DNA from 4 places in the Castellaniella sp. MT123 genome. Region 3 is predicted to be linked to each of the others. Evidence: predicted binding sites of a transcription regulator. Region 3 holds the regulator's gene; each other region holds the start of a gene.
The links. The regulator sigma-54, encoded in region 3, starts transcription at its own class of promoters, with help from an activator protein. The targets are predictions, from matches to a motif close to TGGCANGNAANCTGCTTT.

Region 1 (4,680 bases), 1.6 Mb from region 3:
TCGGTTTTGTCGAACTGTTGTTCCAGTGCGTGTACCCGGGTCTCCAGGGAATCGACCCGTTCCAGCGCGCGCGCCAGCAGATCGGCCTGCACGTCGAACTCTTCGCGGGTGATCAGATCCATGCGGGCAAAGGTCTGCGTCATGAGTGCCTTCATGTTGCGCTCGATGTCGGCGGCGGGCGTTTTGGCCAGCAAATCCGACATGTTCTTCTGGAAATCCTCGAACCACTGATTGGGGGCGATCATCGCAGCCTCCTGAATGGAAAGCTTCATTTTACCTGCCTGGACGCGGTGCCCCCGCGTCCGGGCGGAACTGAATCGCCTCCGCCAGCTGCGCCACGCCGATCCCCGGCATGCCCTGCAAGTCCGCCAGGGTCCGAGCCACCCGAAGGATGCGCTGCGTGGCACGCGCCGACCATCCCCAGGCCTCGACGGTTCTGGCCAGCAGCACCCTCCCTGGCGCATCCAGAGCCCCATGGGCCACCAGCCCTGGCGCATCCAGCCGGGCATTCAGGCTGCCCTGGCGATCCAGCTGGACCCGATGCGCCGCCTGCACCCGGGTGCGGATCGCCACGGACGATTCGCCCGCCGGCGCTTCATGCCAGGCGCCTTCGATGGCCAAATTCACATGCAGGTCGATGCGGTCCAGCAGCGGCCCGGACACCTGTGCGCGATACCGCGCAATCCGTTCCTGGGGGCAGCGGCAGGACTGGCGGGGATGGCCCAGCCAGCCGCAGGGACAGGGATTCATGGCCGCGACCAGCTGAAAGCGCGCCGGAAAATGGCAGCTGCCCGCCGCCCGTGCGACGGTGACGGTGCCCGTCTCCAGCGGCTCACGCAGGGCCTCCAGCGCGCGGCGGTCGAATTCGGGCAGCTCATCCAGGAACAGCACACCGTGATGAGCCAGACTGATCTCGCCTGGCCGGGGATGCGCGCCGCCTCCCACCAGCGCCGGCATGGACGCGCCATGGTGTGGAGCCCTGAATGGCGGCTGCACCGGCAAGGCGCGCAGAGGACTCACCAGCCCCTGCACGGCCGCCACCTCCAGCGCCTGCCACCGCGAGAGCGGCGGCAAAAGCCCCGGCATCCGCTGGGCCAGCATACTCTTGCCCACCCCGGGCGGCCCCGTCATGATCAGACTGTGGCCGCCGGCGGCGGCGATCTCCAGGGCGCGACGCGCCGCCGCCTGGCCGCGCACGTCGGCCATGCAGGGTACCGGCCCGGAAGCACCACTCAGGGTCGCAGGCTCGGCGGGCGGCAAAGGCTCGAGCCCCGCGAAATGCGCCACGACCTGGTCCAGACCGGATGCGGCCAGCACCCGCAGGCCGGGCACCAGGGCAGCGATGCCCGCTGCGGGCGGCGCCATGATCAGGGTCGCGTCCGGATCATCCCGCGCAACCGCCAGCGCGATTGCGAGGGCCGAATCGGCCGGCACCAGCGCGCCCGTCAAGGACAGTTCGCCCGCCAGCACGTAATGTCGCACGTCGGGGCTGCGCCCCTGCGCATCGGCCACCTGCCCCGACGCCAGCAACACACCCAGGGCGATCGGCAAGTCGAACCGCCCGGACTCCTTCGGCAGGTCGGCGGGCGCGAGATTCGCCGTGATCCGCCCTGCGGGAAATTCAAAGCCACAGCTGAGGATCGCGGAACGCACCCGCTCGCGGCTTTCGCGCACCCCCGCGCCGGGCAGACCCACCAGGGAAAACGTCGGCAGGCCGGCCCCGACATGCACCTCGACCTGGACAGGCCGGGCCTGCAAGCCGAAGAGTGCCCGGCTGGCCAGCACCGCAAGCGACATGACGCCTCCCCGCATCCGAACCGTTTGACGCACTATAGGCCGCGCCTGGACCCTTCGGAGTTCGGAAGGATGAAATTGTCCCGGAAGCCAGGGGTCGGCATCCGGCCATGCGAAGCGGGTTGGCTATGGCGGGCGGCCAGGGGGCGGATACGGAAAAGGGCGCCAAAGCGCCCTTTTCCTCACGTCTGATCCAGCCGCCTCACAAAGGAATGGCCGGATCAGGAGCCCGGCTTACTTGGTGCCGTTGCCGATCGCGCCCTGGATGGCGGAATCAGCCTTGGCGGCACCTTCCTTCACGGATTCGCGCGCGCTATTGGCGGCCTCGCCGGCCTTTTCAGCCAGTTGCCCCGCCTTGTCGGCGACAGCATGGCCCACTTCAGCGGCCTTGTCCTTGGCTTGTCCGGCCGATTCCTTGATCTTGTCCTGCATGGACTGCTGATCGGCCGGCGCGCTTTGCGGCGTCTGAGGGGCGGCCGGCTGGCCTTGCGGCGCGGGCGCCGGCGTGGTCGCGGGCGCGGGCTCTGTGGCGGGGGCCTTGGGCGACTCGCTCTTGGAGCACGCGGCCAGCAGGCTCAGCGATGCGACCACGGCGGCTAGAGTCAGCGTTTTACGCGTCATGTTCATGATTTTCCCTATTCAAGATTCCGCTGCCAACGCATGGCGGATCGTTATTGACATGTCCGGCTTGTGTAACGGCCGGGTTGGTTACAATTCTAGCGCCCAGCTGACAAGGGTAAACCCTGACCTGTAATCACTGATTTCACAGGCAGAGCCCATCACCCACCGCTTCCGCTGCGAGCCCCATAGGGGAAATGACCCAGGTCTTCCGCTGGGTGTGCCCCAGCCCCATCAACAACTGGACACAAAACGCCGGGTGGACGCCACGCCCGACTGCACGCCGTCCATGTCCGGCGACCAATCATCCTCGCACCATGTCGGCGCAATCCAGTCGCCCTGACGCACCAAACCAGGGCATCACACGAGATGACCAGCGGCCTGGCACCCGGAAAGGCGCCTTTACAGTGAAATAAACCTGGCATGCCCCTTGCTTTGAACTGTTCCATAGCCCGCCGACAAAGGAACGCTCATGAAACTCATCACGGCCATCATCAAACCGTTCAAGCTGGAAGAAGTCCACGCGGCCCTGGTTGCCTCCGGCATCCAGGGCATGACGGTCACGGAAGCGCGCGGCTTTGGCCGCCAGAAAGGCCACACGGAACTCTACCGGGGGGCGGAATATCAGGTGGATTTCCTGCCCAAACTGCAGATCCAGGTGGCCGTTCCCGATCACCTGCTGGAACTGACGATCGAATGCCTGAGTCAGGCCGCACGCACCGGAAAAATCGGCGACGGCAAGATTTTCGTCGTGCCGCTCGAACAGGCCATCCGCATCCGCACCGGCGAATCCGGCGAATCCGCCCTTTGACCCACGCCAACAGGAGCATTGAATCATGGACAAGACGGATGTCGTTTGGGTGATGGTTTCGACCTTGCTGGTCTGGCTGATGTGCATGCCCGGACTTGCGCTTTTCTACGGCGGGCTGGCGCGCGGTCGCCATGTGCTGTCGGTCATGAGCCAGACGCTGGGCGCCTGCGCGCTGGCGACGGTCCTGTGGTTCCTGTATGGATATTCGCTGGCCTTCACGACGGGCTTTGGCGGGCTTGGTGGCTTCACGCGGCTGGGCCTGGCCGGTCTCTACCTTCCGGGCGCCAGCACCACCCTGCCCCTGACGGGCTCGATCCCCGAGCTGCTGTTCTCTCTATTTCAGGCGACCTTTGCCGCCATCACCTGCGGACTGGTGACGGGCAGCATTGCCGAGCGGGCCCGTTTTGGCGCCGTCCTGTGCTACATCGGGATCTGGTTCACCCTGGGATATCTACCGATCGCGCACATGGTCTGGGCCGAGGACGGCTGGCTGCATCTGCTCGGGGCGCTGGACTTCGCGGGTGGCACCGTCGTGCACATCAGCGCCGGGGCGGCGGGTCTGGTGGCCGCACGCTACCTGGGACCGCGCCGGGGATTCGGCCGGCAGGCCATGCCCCCGCACAGCCTGCCGCTGAACCTGAGCGGCGCCGCGCTGCTCTGGGTCGGCTGGTTCGGATTCAACGGCGGGTCGGCCCTGGCAGCCAACGAACAGGCCGTCCTGGCCGTCGCCAATACCCTGTTGGCCGCCGCCGCCGGGGTCCTGGCCTGGGCGCTGGCCGAACGACTGCTCAAAGGCAAGGCATCGCTGCTGGGCGCAGCGTCAGGCGGGATTGCCGGCCTGGTCGGCATCACGCCGGCTGCGGGATTCGTGGCGCCGGGCGCCGCGCCGATCATTGGCGCATTGGCCGCCTGGGCGGCGCTCTATGGCGTCAGCGGCCTCAAACGCCGCCTGGGCATCGATGATTCCTTCGATGTCTTCGGCATCCATGCCGTGGGTGGAATCGTCGGCGCGATCCTGACTGGCGTGTTCTATTCCCGTATGCTGGGCGGCCCCGGCCCGGAAGGCTTTTTTGCCCTGCTGCACCAGACCTGGCTGCAAGCGGTTGCCGCGGCCGCCAGTCTGATCTGGGCGGGACTGAGCTCGGCTATCGCGGTGTTCGCGGCGGATCGTCTGATCGGGATGCGCGCCACAGCGGAAAACGAAAGCCAGGGCCTGGACCAGGCGGATCACGGCGAAACCGCCTACCCAGCCTGAAGCGCCTCTTGAAGCCGAGCGGTGAGATGCTCGGCGGGCAAGGGTCTGGAATACCAGAACCCTTGCCCGAAGTCACAACCGGCCTCCAGCAGCAGCTCATGCTGCTCCTGGGTCTCGATGCCTTCGGCAATGACCTTCATGCCCAGTTGATGCGCCATCAGGATGATGGCGCGGCACAGCACCATATCCTCGGAATCCTGCG
Region 2 (4,680 bases), 1.1 Mb from region 3:
CGATGGTACCGAAGAACACGATGGCGTAGGCCACCCACACGAGGGTGATCAGGATATCCAGAGGCCATTCCAGCTCGGCGTATTCCTTGGTCGAGGTGTATCCCAGGGGCAGCGTGATGGCGGCGCCCACCAGCACGGCCTGCCAGCCCCAAAAGGTGAAGGCGGCGAGCTTGTCGGAGAACAGGCGGACCTGACAGGTGCGCTGCACCACGTAGTACGACGTCGCGAACAAACCGCTGCCGCCAAAGGCGAAGATCACCGCGTTCGTGTGCAGCGGCCGCAGGCGGCCGTAGCTGAGCCACGGGATATTGAAATTCAGTTGCGGCCAGATCAGCTGCGATGCGATCAGCACGCCGACTGTCATCCCCACGACGCCCCAGAAGATCGTGGCGATGGTGAACTGTCGGACGACACCGTAATTGAAGGTTTCGGCCGGTGTCCCGGTTCCCCCCGTCGTGCCCATAAACGTTCCCCTCAGAACAAGGTTAAGACATGAATTTTTGAAAAGCTGAATATTCACTTAAGCGCCAAGGATTGACCTTGACATAGATCAACTCGGCCCGGCACTGCCACGATCGTCGTCATTCAGGATGGCGGTGGCCGCGTCCCGGGTATCGTCGAACTGGCCGGCGAAAATCGCCCACCAGAACGCCACGCCAATCCCCAGGACGAACAGCAGGGAAATCGGCAGAAGCAAGAACAGGGCATCCATCGGACGAACCTCAGGCCGGATCGGCGAGCAGCGGCGCCGCATGGCCCCGACCGCCGCGCGTCAGCCGCCAGGCGTTGGCCGCCACGGCCAGCGTGGACAGCAACATGGTGATGGCCGCCAGCCAGGGCTGCACCCAACCGAAGGCCGCCAGCGGCGTCATGAGCAGATGCCAGACCAGCGACCCATACAGATTCTGGAGCGCGATGCGCCGTGTGGCGCCGTCCAGCGCGGCGACGTCGCCCTCGCCCGCCGCGGCGATGCGCAGCCGCGCGGCATGGCGCGCCGCCAGGGCCGACGGCACCGACATGGACATGGCGCAGGGGCAGCTCATCACCAGCAGCGCCACGGTCACGGCCAGCGCGTGATCGGGCTGTGTCCGCCACCAATACCAGCCGACCAGGACCGCCAGCAGGATCTGCAGGCACACGAACCAGAACGCCAGGCGATCCGCCGAACGCAAGAGCCCCGCATCCCGGCCGCCCCCGGGCTGGCCGCTGACGGCCTGACGCGCGCAAGTTTCCAGAAAGCGGGCCGCCAGCAGGAAGGCGACGAACATCGATACCGAGTCGAAATAGACCTCTCCCGCATCGCGCCAGGTGGCGATCACGCTGGGGATGAAGGCTGCCAGGATGCCCAGCGCCACCGGCACATCCATGCCGATACGACCGCGCCGCAGATCGCGCCACGCACCGGACCACACTGGCCAGGCGCAGTACAGCGCCAGCGGCACACACAGGATCAGGCTGAGCCAGTTCATGAGGATGATCGCTTGTTCCAGCGCCAACTGGGAATCGGCCGCCCTCGCGCCATGGCGCAGGTACCCGGGAAACGCCAGCATCATCACCTGCATCATGATCAGCCACGCCAGCCCGGTGCGGGCAAGCATGTGCCGTCGCGCGCGGCGCATGACATCGGTCATGTGAGGTGGAGGCGTCAACAATGAGGGAGCGTGCATGGCTGGACTATAGCCAGCTTCCCGCCAGCCAACTTTGACTCAAGTCAATAAACCGGAAAAGCCCTTGCCCGATCCGGGGATTAAATTCTGGGCGCCCTCCCGCACCACGATAGCCGCCACGTTGGTGCCGCAGCGCACCGTCCTGATCCATCGCCGCTTGGAAAACCCGGCAATTCCTGGTGCTGCCTTCCGGCACCCGAAGCCATCCAAAAGTTGGCATCACGTTTGCTTATATCCAGATGAACACCTTCATCCAACAGGAGCGGCAACCATGTACGACGACACCATCGACGGCTTTGTAAAGGCAGCCAATGCCAAGCTTGATCACCTGCGCCTGGCACCACACAGCTTCTTCATCTCCTGCATGCTCGCGGGCGCCTACATCGGTCTTGGCATCATTCTGATCTTCGCGCTGGGCAGCCATCTGGCACCTGACATCCGGCCCCTGGTAATGGGACTCACGTTCGGGATCGCCCTCATCCTGGTGGTCATTGCCGGTGCCGAACTCTTCACGGGGCACACGATGGTGATGACACTGCGCCGCTATCGCGGACAAGGCAGTTGGGCGGACGCCGCCACTGTCCTGTGCGTGAGCTGGGCCGGCAATCTGTGCGGCGCCGCCGTGTTGGTCGGGCTGTTCGTCATGGGCGGCGGCGGTGGGCTGCTGAGCGACCCGAACGGCCCGCTCATGGCCGCCGCGGTAGCGAAGATGAATGCAGGCGCCGCCAGCCTGTTCGCCCGCGCCGTGCTGTGCAACTGGCTAGTCTGCCTCGCCATCTGGATGTCGGCGCGCGTATCGTCCGACAGCGCCCGCTGCATCGTGATCGGCTGGTGTCTGCTGACCTTCATCGCCAGCGGCTACGAACACAGCGTGGCCAACATGACCGTGCTGCTGCTGGCGCTGGCGGGCCATCATCCGGACTCCGTCAGCCTGTCCGGCATGCTCTGGAACCTGAGCTGGGTAACGCTGGGGAACCTGGTGGGCGGAGCGATCTGCGTTGCTGGCGCCTACGGCATCTCCTCGTCCCGCCGGGCCAGCCTGAACACGCATGGGACCACTCCCAACCCGGACACACCGGCCGCCCGCTCCTGAACCCGTCGCTGATCACCCCTGGAGTCGATTCATGAATCCTCACGCCTCTCCCACCACCACGACCGGCTCGGTCCCGAGAGCGAAGCTGGTCATCATCGGTCACGGCATGGTCGGACACCGCTTGCTGGAGGAACTGGCACGCGATGCGCACGGCTATGACATCACAGTCTTCTGCAGCGAACCGGCACTGGCCTACGACCGCGTGCATCTGAGCCAATGCTTCGACGGTGCCGGGCCCGCGGAGCTCGCCCTGGCCGACGAGGCGTTCTTCAATGAACACGGCATCACAGTCCTGCGCGGACAGCATGCAGCCTGGGTCGATCGCAAAAAGCGCCGTGTCCACCTGGACAAGGATCAGTCCTACCCCTATGACAAGCTTGTCTTTGCCACCGGGTCGGTGCCCTTCATCCCGCCCATCGAGGGCGCCGACCGACCCGGCTGCCTGCCCTATCGCACCCTGCAGGATGTGAAAGCCATCCGGGAATCCGCCGCCGGCGGCCGCCGGGGCGTGGTGATCGGCGGCGGCCTGCTGGGGCTGGAAGCCGCGCGCGCCCTGCAGGGCCTGAAGCTGGAAACCCATGTGGTCGAGTTTTCCCCCTGGCTCATGACGACACAGCTGGACGAACCTGGCGGCCGGCTGCTGCGCAAGAAGATCGAGGCTCTGGGCATTCACGTCCACCCGTCGAAAATGACCGCATCCATCGGCAACGGCCTGTGCTCGCGCCACCGGCTGCGTTTCTCGGACGGCGATTTCCTCGAATCCGACCTGGTCGTGTTCTCGGCCGGCATCCGGCCCTGCGACCGGCTGGCGAACGGCTGCGGCCTGGTGATCGGCGAGCGCGGCGGGATCGTCATCGACGAACACTGCAGGACATCCGACCCCGACATCCACGCCATCGGCGAGGTGGCCAGCTGGCACGGGGGCACGTTCGGCCTGGTTGCACCGGGATACGAGATGGCGCGCGTCTGCGCCGCGCATCTGACCGGCAGGGACGCGCCGGTCTTCCAGGGCACGCTGCCGGGCACCAAGCTCAAACTGCTGGGAGTCGATGTCGCCTCGATCGGCGACGCCCAGGGCCGCACGCCCGATAGCGTCAGCTGCGTCTTCGAGGACACGCTGGCTGGGGTCTACAAGAAGCTGGTACTGGATCCGACCGGCAAACGCCTGCTGGGTGCCGTGCTGGTGGGCGACACCGAGGCCTTCGGCGTGCTCGACCAGTATTTCCGCACCGGAATGAACCTGCCCGGTCAGCCGGCGACGTTGATCGCGCCCCCCGCCGGCGACACGCCCGCCTTGGGTGTGGACACACTGCCCGACTCGGCACAGATCTGTTCCTGCAATCAGGTCAGCAAGGGCGACCTATGCGGCGCCATCGCGGCCGGCTGTACCACACTGGGTGACCTGAAATCACGCACCCGGGCCGGCGCGACCTGCGGCGGCTGCGTGCCACTGGTCAAGCAAGTGCTGGAGAGCGAGCTGCAACGTCGCGGAATTGCCGTCGACCACAGCCTCTGCGAACACTTTGCCTACAGCCGCCAGGAACTCTATCACCTGATCCGGGTCAACCAGATCCGCGACTTCAACACCCTGATCACCCGCCACGGCAAGGGGCGCGGCTGCGACATCTGCAAACCGACGGCGGCATCGATATTTGCGTCGTGCTGGAACGATTACGTCCTGTCGGCCCCGCTCGCGCCCCTGCAGGACAGCAACGACGCCTACCTGGGCAACCTGCAGAAGGACGGCACCTATTCGGTCGTGCCGCGCATCCCCGGCGGCGAGATCACGCCCGACAAGCTGATCGTCATCGGCGAAGTGGCGCGCCAGTACGACCTGTACACCAAGATCACCGGTGGCCAGCGCATCGACCTGTTCGGTGCCCGGCTGGAACAACTGCCGGAGATCTGGAAGAGACTGAT
Region 3 (4,680 bases):
CATCCATTCGATCTGGTCGGCGTACAGGTTCGGGGTGGTGGCCTCGATGGTGGCCGGCATGTTCAGGATGATCTTGTCCTGCACGGTCGGCTGCCAGGTCTCGACCACGGCATTGCAGACTTCCAGCGCGAAATCCGGCTCCGTCGTGCTGAAGACTTCGGGCGAGTATTCGTAGCGCCAGTGGGTTTCCGGGTGTTTGGCGACTTCGGCCTTGACGATCTTCGTGCCCTCGATGGCGATCGTGCGGACCTCGTCGCGGCTCATGTTGAACACGATCTTGCGGAAAGCCGGTGCGCAGGCGTTGTACATGTGCACGATGGCGTGTTTGGCGCCGGCCAGGGCCTGTACCGTGCGGGGGATCAGGTCGCCGCGTGCCTGGGTCAGGCCGATGATGGTGACGTCATCGGGAATGCGCTTTTCCTCGACCAGTTTGCGCACGAAGTCGTAGTCTGTCTGCGAGGCGGACGGAAAGCCGACCTCGATTTCCTTGAAGCCGATCTTCACCAGCTGTTCGAAGAAGCGCAGTTTGCGCTCTACGCTCATGGGCTCGATCAGCGCCTGGTTGCCATCGCGCAGATCGGTGCTCATCCAGATCGGCGGCGTGGTGATGCGGCGGCTGGGCCAGGTGCGTTCGGAAAATTCACGCGCAAATGGCGCGAACGGAACGTATTTGGAGGCGGGGTTCTGGATCATGGCAATACCTGTCTGGGGGGTGTGCGCCGGAGTCCGGACACGGACATCGCACGGCGGCGAGGGTGTGGCGTAGGAACGGTTGCCGAACTGCCACGCGGCGCTAGGCCCGGCAACCGATCGCTAGCAGCAGTAGACCCGACAGGAAAGACAGGGGAGTCGCCAGGCGAGCGGACGCCGCCACCGACGCGCGCGCAAGCCCGGCCGCAGAAGCCTGCGGCTGAAGGGCAAAGGGTGCGCACGAAATATCCATAGCCATCAGTCAAACATATTTTCTGGCGTCACGCAAGTGTTGGCGCCTGTTTCGTGGGCGTCGGCTGCCGCTGGCGGGCGCTCTCCAGCGCCGCCAGCTGTTGCGCAGCCAGCTGCAGGCGCCTTGCCCGCCCGTTGGCCAGTTCGTTGCGGGCCAGCGACAGGTCGCCCACTCGCAGCGGCTCGTCGCGCGGCTGCCAGGCCCAGAGCAATACGTCCAGGGCGGGCGCCGACAGCTGGTCGGCCAACTGTGCGAACGAGGCGGCATCCACCGGTTTTAGCTGGGCGCGGGTCAGGATGGAGCGGACCGCCAGGTAAACCAGCCAGGCGATCAGGATGGTGAACAGGAAGACCAGGGCCCACCAGAAATACGGGTTGTAGCGCTGTACCAACGCGGTCGCCTCGGCCCCCATGAGGCGGTTTCCGGCATAATCGAGGCCATTGCCAAATGCCAGCAGGCGATTGAGCAGGTCATACCAGACCAGCGCGATCAGGACGACCAGGGTGGCCGAGACGATCTTGGCCGTGGCCGTCAGTTTGAGCAGGATTCTGCGCAGCAATGCGCCGTCCTGCCGGCTGGGAGTTTGGATATGTTCCTGATTCATGGTGTTCATCGAGTCGAATATGCGTTCGCAACCATCCCTGGAGTTGGGCCAGCACCAGCAGTTGGTGCTGACGCCACAGCTTCGCCAGGCCCTGAAGCTGCTGCAATGCTCGACCCAGGAACTGGAGCAGGAAATCACCCAGGCGTTGGCGGACAATCCCCTGCTGGAGCGGGATGATCCCGCCCCGGACGAGGCCGCGGCCCGGGCGGAAATGCTGGAGCATCGCTGGGCGCAGCCCGCACGCCAGATCGTATCGGATGATATCCCGGAATCGGGAACGACGCAGAGCCTGGCGGATCATCTGTTGCAGCAATTGCGCACGACCCGGGCCACACCGCGCGATCAGGGCCTGGTTGCGTTGCTGATCGGCGAGCTGGATGAGCGGGGGTATCTGGATTTCGACCCGCAGTCTTTTTCCTCTGCCCTGCCGCCCGGGCTGGACATCCAGGATGAGGAATGGCGGGCCGCTTTGCGCTTGCTGCAGTCTTTCGATCCGGCGGGCGTGGGCGCGCGGGACCTGTCCGAGTGCCTGCGGCTGCAGTTGCGCGCGCGGGAGGACGAATGGCCGCCGGACGTCCTAGCATGCGCGGTGCGCCTGACGGAATGCCTGGATGACCTGGGTGCGGGACGGTGGGGGCGGCTGTGCGAGACCCTGGGCTGCGAACGCAGCCTGCTGGATGCCGCCCATCGGGCCCTGCTGCGGTTGGATCCGCATCCCGTCAGCGCCTGGCATGATGAGGCGACTTGTTACGTGGTACCCGACATCCTGTTCTACCGGGGACCGGGGGAATGGCTCGCCAGCCTGAACCCGGCGCTGGAGCCGCGATTGCGGCTGGATGCCGGCCTGGTGGCGCAGATCCAGGGTGCGGACGTGCCGTCCGGGCTGCGGGAACAGGTAAGCCAGGCCCATCATCTGATCCAGCAGCTGGGCCAGCGGCGGCAGACCATCCTGCGTGTGGCCGGGTTCATCGCATCCCATCAGCGCCCGTTCCTGGATCACGGCGAAGGGGCCCTGCGGCCGCTGGTGTTGCGCGACGTCGCGCAGGCGCTGGATCTGCACGAGTCCACCATTTCCCGCGCGACGCGCATGAAGTATGCCCAGACCCCCTGGGGCGTGTTCGAACTGAAATATTTTTTCGGTACTGGCGTGCAGACGACATCGGGCGAGGATGCCTCGTCCCGGGCGATCCAGGCGCTCATGCGCGCCTTGCTGGACGCCGAGCCGGCCGGCAAGCCCTTGTCCGACATGCGCCTGACCCGGTTGCTGGCCGATCAGGGCATCGTCATCGCCCGCCGGACGGTCGCCAAATACCGCGAAGCCATGGGCGTGCCGGCGGCCAGTCTGCGCAAGGCCCGGTCGTGAGCCGAAAGACGGCCGATGGGCCAAAACGTCAGGTCCAAGGAAGCGATCAAAACCGCTTGCGCTGCGGATGAAGATGGATGATAATGATTCGCATGTATATCTGTGTATGCAACGCGATCAGCGAGCGCCATGTCCAGGACGCCATTGCCCAGGGGGCAAAGGATCTGGGTGATCTGCAGGCTCAGCTAGGCATCGCCACCTGCTGCGGCCAGTGCGCCGAAACCGCCACCGACTATCTGCCGGGCGGGCGATATGCGGCCGAAGTCGCCCCGGCGGCGTCGGTGCAACCCCGACGCGCGGTCGAGGTCACGCTGCTGACCAGTACCCAGGTCGCCCGCGTCGCCTGATTGCCGGGTGGCGACACCCTTCATGAGCCCCATGCCGCATCGGCATCCGGGGCTCATGCCAATTCACAGTGCCGCCAGGTACCGTCGTCGATCAGTCCTTGCGTCAGCGACCGGATCAGTTCGATGACGGCCGTGACGGCGGGCCGGTCCGGGGCGCTCTTGCTCGTGCACAGACTGATCTTGCGGGACAGCGATGGCGTCAGATGGTAGGCCTTGATGGCGCCTGTATGGATTTCCTTGTAGGCGGCGGAATACGGCAGGATCGTGACGCCGAGCCCCTCACTGACGGCGGGCAGCAGGATTGCCGAGGTGCTCGCCTGAGCCAGCAGCTGATACCGCAGCCGGGCATTCATGAAGGCGTAATCGATCCGCATGCGCAGCTTGTTGGGCGGGCGCGGGAGGATCAGCGGTATATCGGCAAGATCCGTGATCGACAGCCGAGTCCTGGGCAGGGCGACCGAAGGATGGGCCAGCACCAGCAATTCTTCCACGACCAGCGGTGTCGTCGACAGGCTGGAACTGTTCTCCTCGTCTGGCGGCAGCGAAATATCCACGCGGCCCTGCTGGATGGCCAGGGGCAGATCGGCGCTGGGAATGTCCACGATTTCCAGTTCGATGGCGGGGTAACGCTGCCGCACGGCGCGGATCAGGGGCAGGGCCAGTATCCTGGCCGTGCTGGATGCCATGGCGACCGAGACCGCACCCGAGACCGGATCCGCCTTGCGGGTCAGGATGCTGTGGATGGAATCGACCTGGCGCAGGATCGTCTGGGCCTGGCGATACAGCAGCTGGCCCTCCACCGTCGGCTCGACGCCCCGCGGCCTGCGAACCAGCAGCGCCACGCCGACGTCATCTTCCAGCAGCGCCATTTGCTGGCTGAGCGCCGGTTGTGCCACGTGCAGGCTCTCCGCGGCATGCGTCATGTTGCGCAGCTCGACGACACGCACGAAGTAGGCCAGTTGCTTCAGATTCATGATGAGTGACGGCTGATGAGATGGCTGATGATAGCAATAAGATAATCTTATCTTTTGATTAGAAGACGCTATTTGTTCCCCTGATCCGGTTTGGCTAGGATGGTCTCAACAAGAGGAGACCTAGCATGTCCATGTCATTGACCGGGCTGAAAGTCCTGGATCTCACCCGTGCGCTGTCGGGACCGTTCAGCACCATGATTCTGGCGGATCTGGGGGCGGACGTCACCAAGGTCGAGCCCAGTCCCGACGGCGACATGATCCGCCAGTGGGGGCCATTCGATCAGGATGTCAGTGTCTATTATCTGAGCGCCAACCGAAATAAGAAAGGCATAGAGGTCAACTTCCGGGATCCGGAAGGCCTGGCCCTGATCCGGCGGCTGGCCCTCCAGGCCGACGTGGTCGTCGAAAACTTCAAAGTCGGCACCATGGAATCCATGGGGCTGGGATAT
Region 4 (4,680 bases), 1.5 Mb from region 3:
CCTGGGCGAGCGAACACTACAGCTGGACTGCGATGTGCTGCAGGCCGACGGCGGCACGCGTTGCGCCAGCGTCACCGGGGCCTGGCTGGCCGCCGCTCTGGCGGTGCGCGGCCTTGCTGCGCGGGGTCTGTTGGCCGGCAATCCGTTGCGGGGACAGGTGGCTGCCGTCTCGGTGGGCCTGGTCGGTGGCGTACCCGTGCTGGATCTGGATTATCAGGAAGATTCCGGCTGCGACACGGACATGAACGTGGTCATGACCGGCGAGGGCAATTTTGTCGAAGTTCAGGGAACGGGCGAGGGCGGCAGTTTCCGCCGTCAGGAACTCGATGACCTGCTGGATCTGGCCGGCACCGGAATCCGCCAACTGATCCGGGCGCAGGCCCAGGCTCTTGAGGCCGCGCCATGAACCGTGTCGTCCTCGCCTCGAACAATCCTGGCAAACTGAAGGAATTTTCCGCCAGTCTGGCCGCAGCCGGGATCGAGATGGTGCCGCAGGGCGCGCTCGGCGTACCCGAGGCCGAAGAGCCCTTCGGTACCTTCGTCGAGAATGCTCTGGCCAAGGCTCGTCACGCCAGCCGGCTCACCGGTCTGCCGGCCCTGGCAGACGATTCCGGCCTGTGCGTCCGTGCCCTGAAGGGCGAACCTGGCGTGCATTCGGCGCGCTATGCCACGCAGGCGGATGGCACCCGCTCGGACGCGGCGAACAATGCCCGGTTGGTGTCCGAGATGGCCGGGCAGGCGGATCGTCGCGGCTGCTACGTTGCGGTGCTCGTCTACATCCGCAGTGCCGATGACCCGCGTCCCATCGTGGTCGAGGGCAGCTGGGAAGGCGAGGTCCTGCCCGAACCGCGAGGCGCCAATGGCTTTGGCTATGATCCGTATTTCTATCTGCCGGACCTGGGCGTGACTGCGGCTGAATTGCCACTGGAACGGAAAAACAGGCTCAGCCACCGCGCGAGTGCCCTGCGTGCGCTGCTGCAGGCCCTGCGTGACGAATATCAGAATCGGGATGCATCATGAAAAAGCTGGTGCGCGTTCCGCAATCCGATCACCGTGATGATGGCCGCCCGGGTGTCCGGGGGCGGCAGGGCCTGGCGGCGCTGCCGCCGCTGTCCATTTACGTGCACGTGCCCTGGTGCGTGCATAAATGTCCCTATTGCGATTTCAATTCACACGAACGCACGGGTGAACTCCCCGAAGAGGATTACCTGCGGGCGTTGCAGGCAGATCTGGAACAGGCCTTGCCCGATGTCTGGGGGCGCCCTGTATCGACCGTGTTTTTCGGCGGCGGCACGCCCAGTCTGCTGTCGGCCGATGCCATCGACCGGATCATCGGTATGTTGCGCTCCATGCTGAACCTGCCGCCCGATGTCGAGATCACCCTCGAGGCCAACCCGGGGACCGCCGAAGCCGGCCGGTTCCAGGGGTATGCGCAGGCTGGGGTCAATCGCATTTCCCTGGGCATCCAGAGCTTCGACGACGACAAGCTGAAGCGCCTGGGCCGGATTCACGATGCCGCCCAGGCCCGGGCAGCCATCGGAATGGCCCAGCGCGCCGTGGACCGCGTCAATCTGGACCTGATGTTCGCACTGCCGCAACAGACCCTGGCCGAATGCGAACGGGATGTTCGCGAAGCCATCTCGTTTGGCACCGGCCACCTGTCGCTATATCACCTGACGCTCGAACCGAACACCGTGTTCGCCAAATACCCGCCCCGGCTGCCGGATGACGAACTGAGCGCCACCATGCAGGACCAGGCGGCCGAACTGGCCGAGTCCGCCGGGTTCGAGCGCTACGAGGTGTCCGCCTATGCGCGGCCCGGCCAGATCTGCCAGCACAACCTGAACTATTGGCAGTTCGGCGATTACCTGGGAATCGGTCCGGGGGCCCACTCGAAGATCTCGTTCCAGGACCGGATCACGCGGCAGGCCCGGGCCCGGATGCCCGATGCCTGGATGCGGCTGGTGCTGGAGGGCGAGGGCCGGCATGTCGTCGAGCGCCGCGAACTGGATCACCAGGACCTGGGTTTCGAATTCATGCTCAACGCGCTACGCTTGAAGCAAGGGGTCGAAGGCGGACTCTTCATCGAGCGCACTGGGTTGTCCCTGATGTCCGTCTTGCCCGCCATGCGTCGCGCGGTGGATCGTGGACTGCTGGAACCAGGCCTGGAGCGCATCCGGGCCACGGCTCAAGGCTGGCGTTTCCTGAACGATCTGCAGATGGAATTCCTGGCTTGATCGCGGATATCGCCTGGCGGCCGTTTGCGTTGCCTGACGCGCTGTGATGCACCATTTTGTGGCGACAATCCGGATCAGCTGCCCTACAATATGCACCACTATGGTGCATATTGTGCTTCAAGCGGTGCAGCCTCAGTTGCACCGTGCTCCTTCACAGTGCCATGATGCACCCGCCTTACCCTCGAAGCACGCTCGACCGAAAACTGGCACGAGGTTTGCTTATCTTGTCATCGAGGACGCACGCCGCGTCATCGAGAGCAACGTCTCTGGCTTGATCTTCCTTACACACATTTTGGCGCAGGAGCCTGTATGTCCACCCCCGAAAACGTCGTCCAGATGATTGCCGAACGCGAAGTGGCGTTCGTGGATTTCCGCTTTACCGACACCCTAGGTCGGGAACACCATCTGACGGTCCCCGCCAGCCAGGTGGATGAAGACCGCATGGAGTCCGGTGTGGCGTTCGATGGTTCGTCCCTGCCTGGCTGGAAGGGCATCGAGGCCTCCGACATGATTCTGGTTCCCGACGCCGGCACCGCGCGTCTGGACCCCTTCCGCGAGGAAACCACGCTGATCCTCACCTGCGACGTGGTCGAGCCTTCCGATCTGAAAGGATACGACCGTGATCCTCGCTCGCTGGCGCGCCGCGCCGAGGCTTACCTGAAATCCAGCGGGCTGGGCGATACCGCCTACTTCGGGCCGGAACCTGAATTCTTCGTCTTCGACGGCATCAGCTGGAAGTCCGACATGTCCGGCAGCTTCGTGAAGATCCATTCGAACGAAGGCGCCTGGTCCAATGCCGATGACGCCAATGGCACCAACCTGGGCTATCGCCCGGCGATCAAGGGCGGCTATGTGCCGGTGCCTCCCGTCGATTCCTTCATGGACATGCGCTCCGAAATGTGCCTGCTGATGGAGCAGATGGGTGTGCCGGTCGAGGTCCACCACCACGAAGTCGCCAATGCGGGCCAGCTGGAAATCGGCACACGCTTCAGCACCCTGGTGCAGCGCGCCGACTGGACCCAGACCATGAAATACGTGATCCGTAACGTGGCGCATGTCTACGGCAAGACGGCCACCTTCATGCCCAAGCCCATCGTCGGCGACAATGGCTCGGGCATGCACGTGCACCAGTCCATCTGGAAGGAAGGCCAGAACCTGTTCGCCGGCAACGGTTACGGTGGCCTGTCGGAATTCGCGCTGTATTACATCGGCGGCATCATCCACCACGCACGTGCGCTCAACGCGATCACGAATCCGTCCACCAATTCCTACAAGCGCCTGGTGCCGCACTACGAGGCCCCGGTGAAACTCGCCTACTCGGCGCGCAACCGCTCGGCCTCGATCCGGATTCCCTACGTCAGCAACCCCAAGGCCCGCCGCGTCGAATCGCGCTTCCCGGATCCTCTGGCCAATCCGTACCTGGCTTTCTCGGCCCTGATGATGGCCGGTCTGGATGGCGTGCAGAACAAGATCCACCCGGGCGATCCGGCCGACAAGAATCTGTACGACCTGCCGCCCGAAGAAGACGCGAAGATCCCGACCGTATGTTCTTCGCTCGAACAGGCGCTGGAATCTCTGGACCGCGACCGCGAATTCCTGACGCGTGGCGGGGTGTTCAGCAACGACCTGCTGGATGCCTACCTGGATCTGAAAGCCAACGAGCTGGATCGTTTGCGCGTCACGCCGCACCCCGTCGAGTTCGACATGTACTACACGCTCTAGATCGGGTCATGGACACGTCCGGCTTCGAGCTGCTGCGAACGGCAGTGTTGCTGCTGGACGAGTCACAGCAGATCCGTCACGTCAACGGGGCAGCCGAGGAGCTCCTCGGCCTGTCCCGTCGTCAGCTCGTCGGACAGCCCGCTCACCCGTATCTGCAAACCTATGCCAGCGTCCTGAAGACTCCGCTTCAGGGGCCGGAATGGGCCTGGCTGATCGAGATTCCGGTCCACCAGGCGCTGCGGTTCGAAGACCTGCAGCAGGCACGCGCCGGCCAGGCCGCCCAGCGCGAAACCCTGCGCAATCTGGCGCACGAGGTGCGCAACCCGTTGGCGGGCTTACGGGCAGCCGCGCAGCTGCTGGAGATGGAGCTGACACGCGATGACTTGCGGGAATTTACCCGGGTCATCATCGACGAGGCCGATCGTCTGGCGGATCTGGTGGCGCGCCTGGTGTCTCCCCAGCGTCAGGGGATCGAGCCCCGGAAATTCAACATCCACGAGATCTGCGAGCGCGCGCTGGCGCTGGTTCAGCTGGAGTTCGGCGAACGCATCGAGCTGGTGCGGGACTACGATGCGTCGGTTCCCGACATTCGGGCCGACCGCGACCGGCTGATGCAGGCCCTGCTGAATGTCGTGCGCAATGGCGCCCAGGCGTTGACGGAATCCACAGAGACCCGATCCCCGGTTCTGCGGCTGCGAACCCGCATCGTTCACCAGCCGGC

Region 1: a site for sigma-54 is predicted at 2,832-2,849, ahead of ABCV34_RS04765 (P-II family nitrogen regulator). Genes of this name have one in related genera too.
Region 2: a site for sigma-54 is predicted at 1,882-1,899, ahead of ABCV34_RS06885 (formate/nitrite transporter family protein). Genes of this name have one in related genera too.
Region 4: a site for sigma-54 is predicted at 2,442-2,459, ahead of glnA (type I glutamate--ammonia ligase). Genes of this name have one in related genera too.

What each region holds. Positions count from the first base shown of each region.
Region 1 covers NZ_CP154879.1:1,025,679-1,030,358, forward strand. Annotated here, with positions in the region: gene ABCV34_RS04750 (accessory factor UbiK family protein) at 1-245, opposite strand, end outside; gene ABCV34_RS04755 (YifB family Mg chelatase-like AAA ATPase) at 274-1,797, opposite strand; gene ABCV34_RS04760 (YtxH domain-containing protein) at 2,029-2,421, opposite strand; gene ABCV34_RS04765 (P-II family nitrogen regulator) at 2,885-3,223, shown strand; gene ABCV34_RS04770 (ammonium transporter) at 3,249-4,478, shown strand; gene ABCV34_RS04775 (EAL domain-containing protein) at 4,466-4,680, opposite strand, start outside.
Region 2 covers NZ_CP154879.1:1,481,157-1,485,836, forward strand. Annotated here, with positions in the region: gene ccoN (cytochrome-c oxidase, cbb3-type subunit I) at 1-463, opposite strand, end outside; gene ccoS (cbb3-type cytochrome oxidase assembly protein CcoS) at 551-712, opposite strand; gene ABCV34_RS06880 (hypothetical protein) at 723-1,667, opposite strand; gene ABCV34_RS06885 (formate/nitrite transporter family protein) at 1,939-2,760, shown strand; gene nirB (nitrite reductase large subunit NirB) at 2,792-4,680, shown strand, end outside.
Region 3 covers NZ_CP154879.1:2,629,347-2,634,026, forward strand. Annotated here, with positions in the region: gene leuA (2-isopropylmalate synthase) at 1-693, opposite strand, end outside; gene ABCV34_RS12425 (hypothetical protein) at 972-1,547, opposite strand; gene rpoN (RNA polymerase factor sigma-54) at 1,567-2,910, shown strand; gene ABCV34_RS12435 ((2Fe-2S)-binding protein) at 3,003-3,257, shown strand; gene ABCV34_RS12440 (LysR substrate-binding domain-containing protein) at 3,311-4,231, opposite strand; gene ABCV34_RS12445 (CoA transferase) at 4,357-4,680, shown strand, end outside.
Region 4 covers NZ_CP154879.1:771,910-776,589, forward strand. Annotated here, with positions in the region: gene rph (ribonuclease PH) at 1-406, shown strand, start outside; gene rdgB (RdgB/HAM1 family non-canonical purine NTP pyrophosphatase) at 403-1,020, shown strand; gene hemW (radical SAM family heme chaperone HemW) at 1,017-2,237, shown strand; gene glnA (type I glutamate--ammonia ligase) at 2,547-3,959, shown strand; gene glnL (nitrogen regulation protein NR(II)) at 3,968-4,680, shown strand, end outside.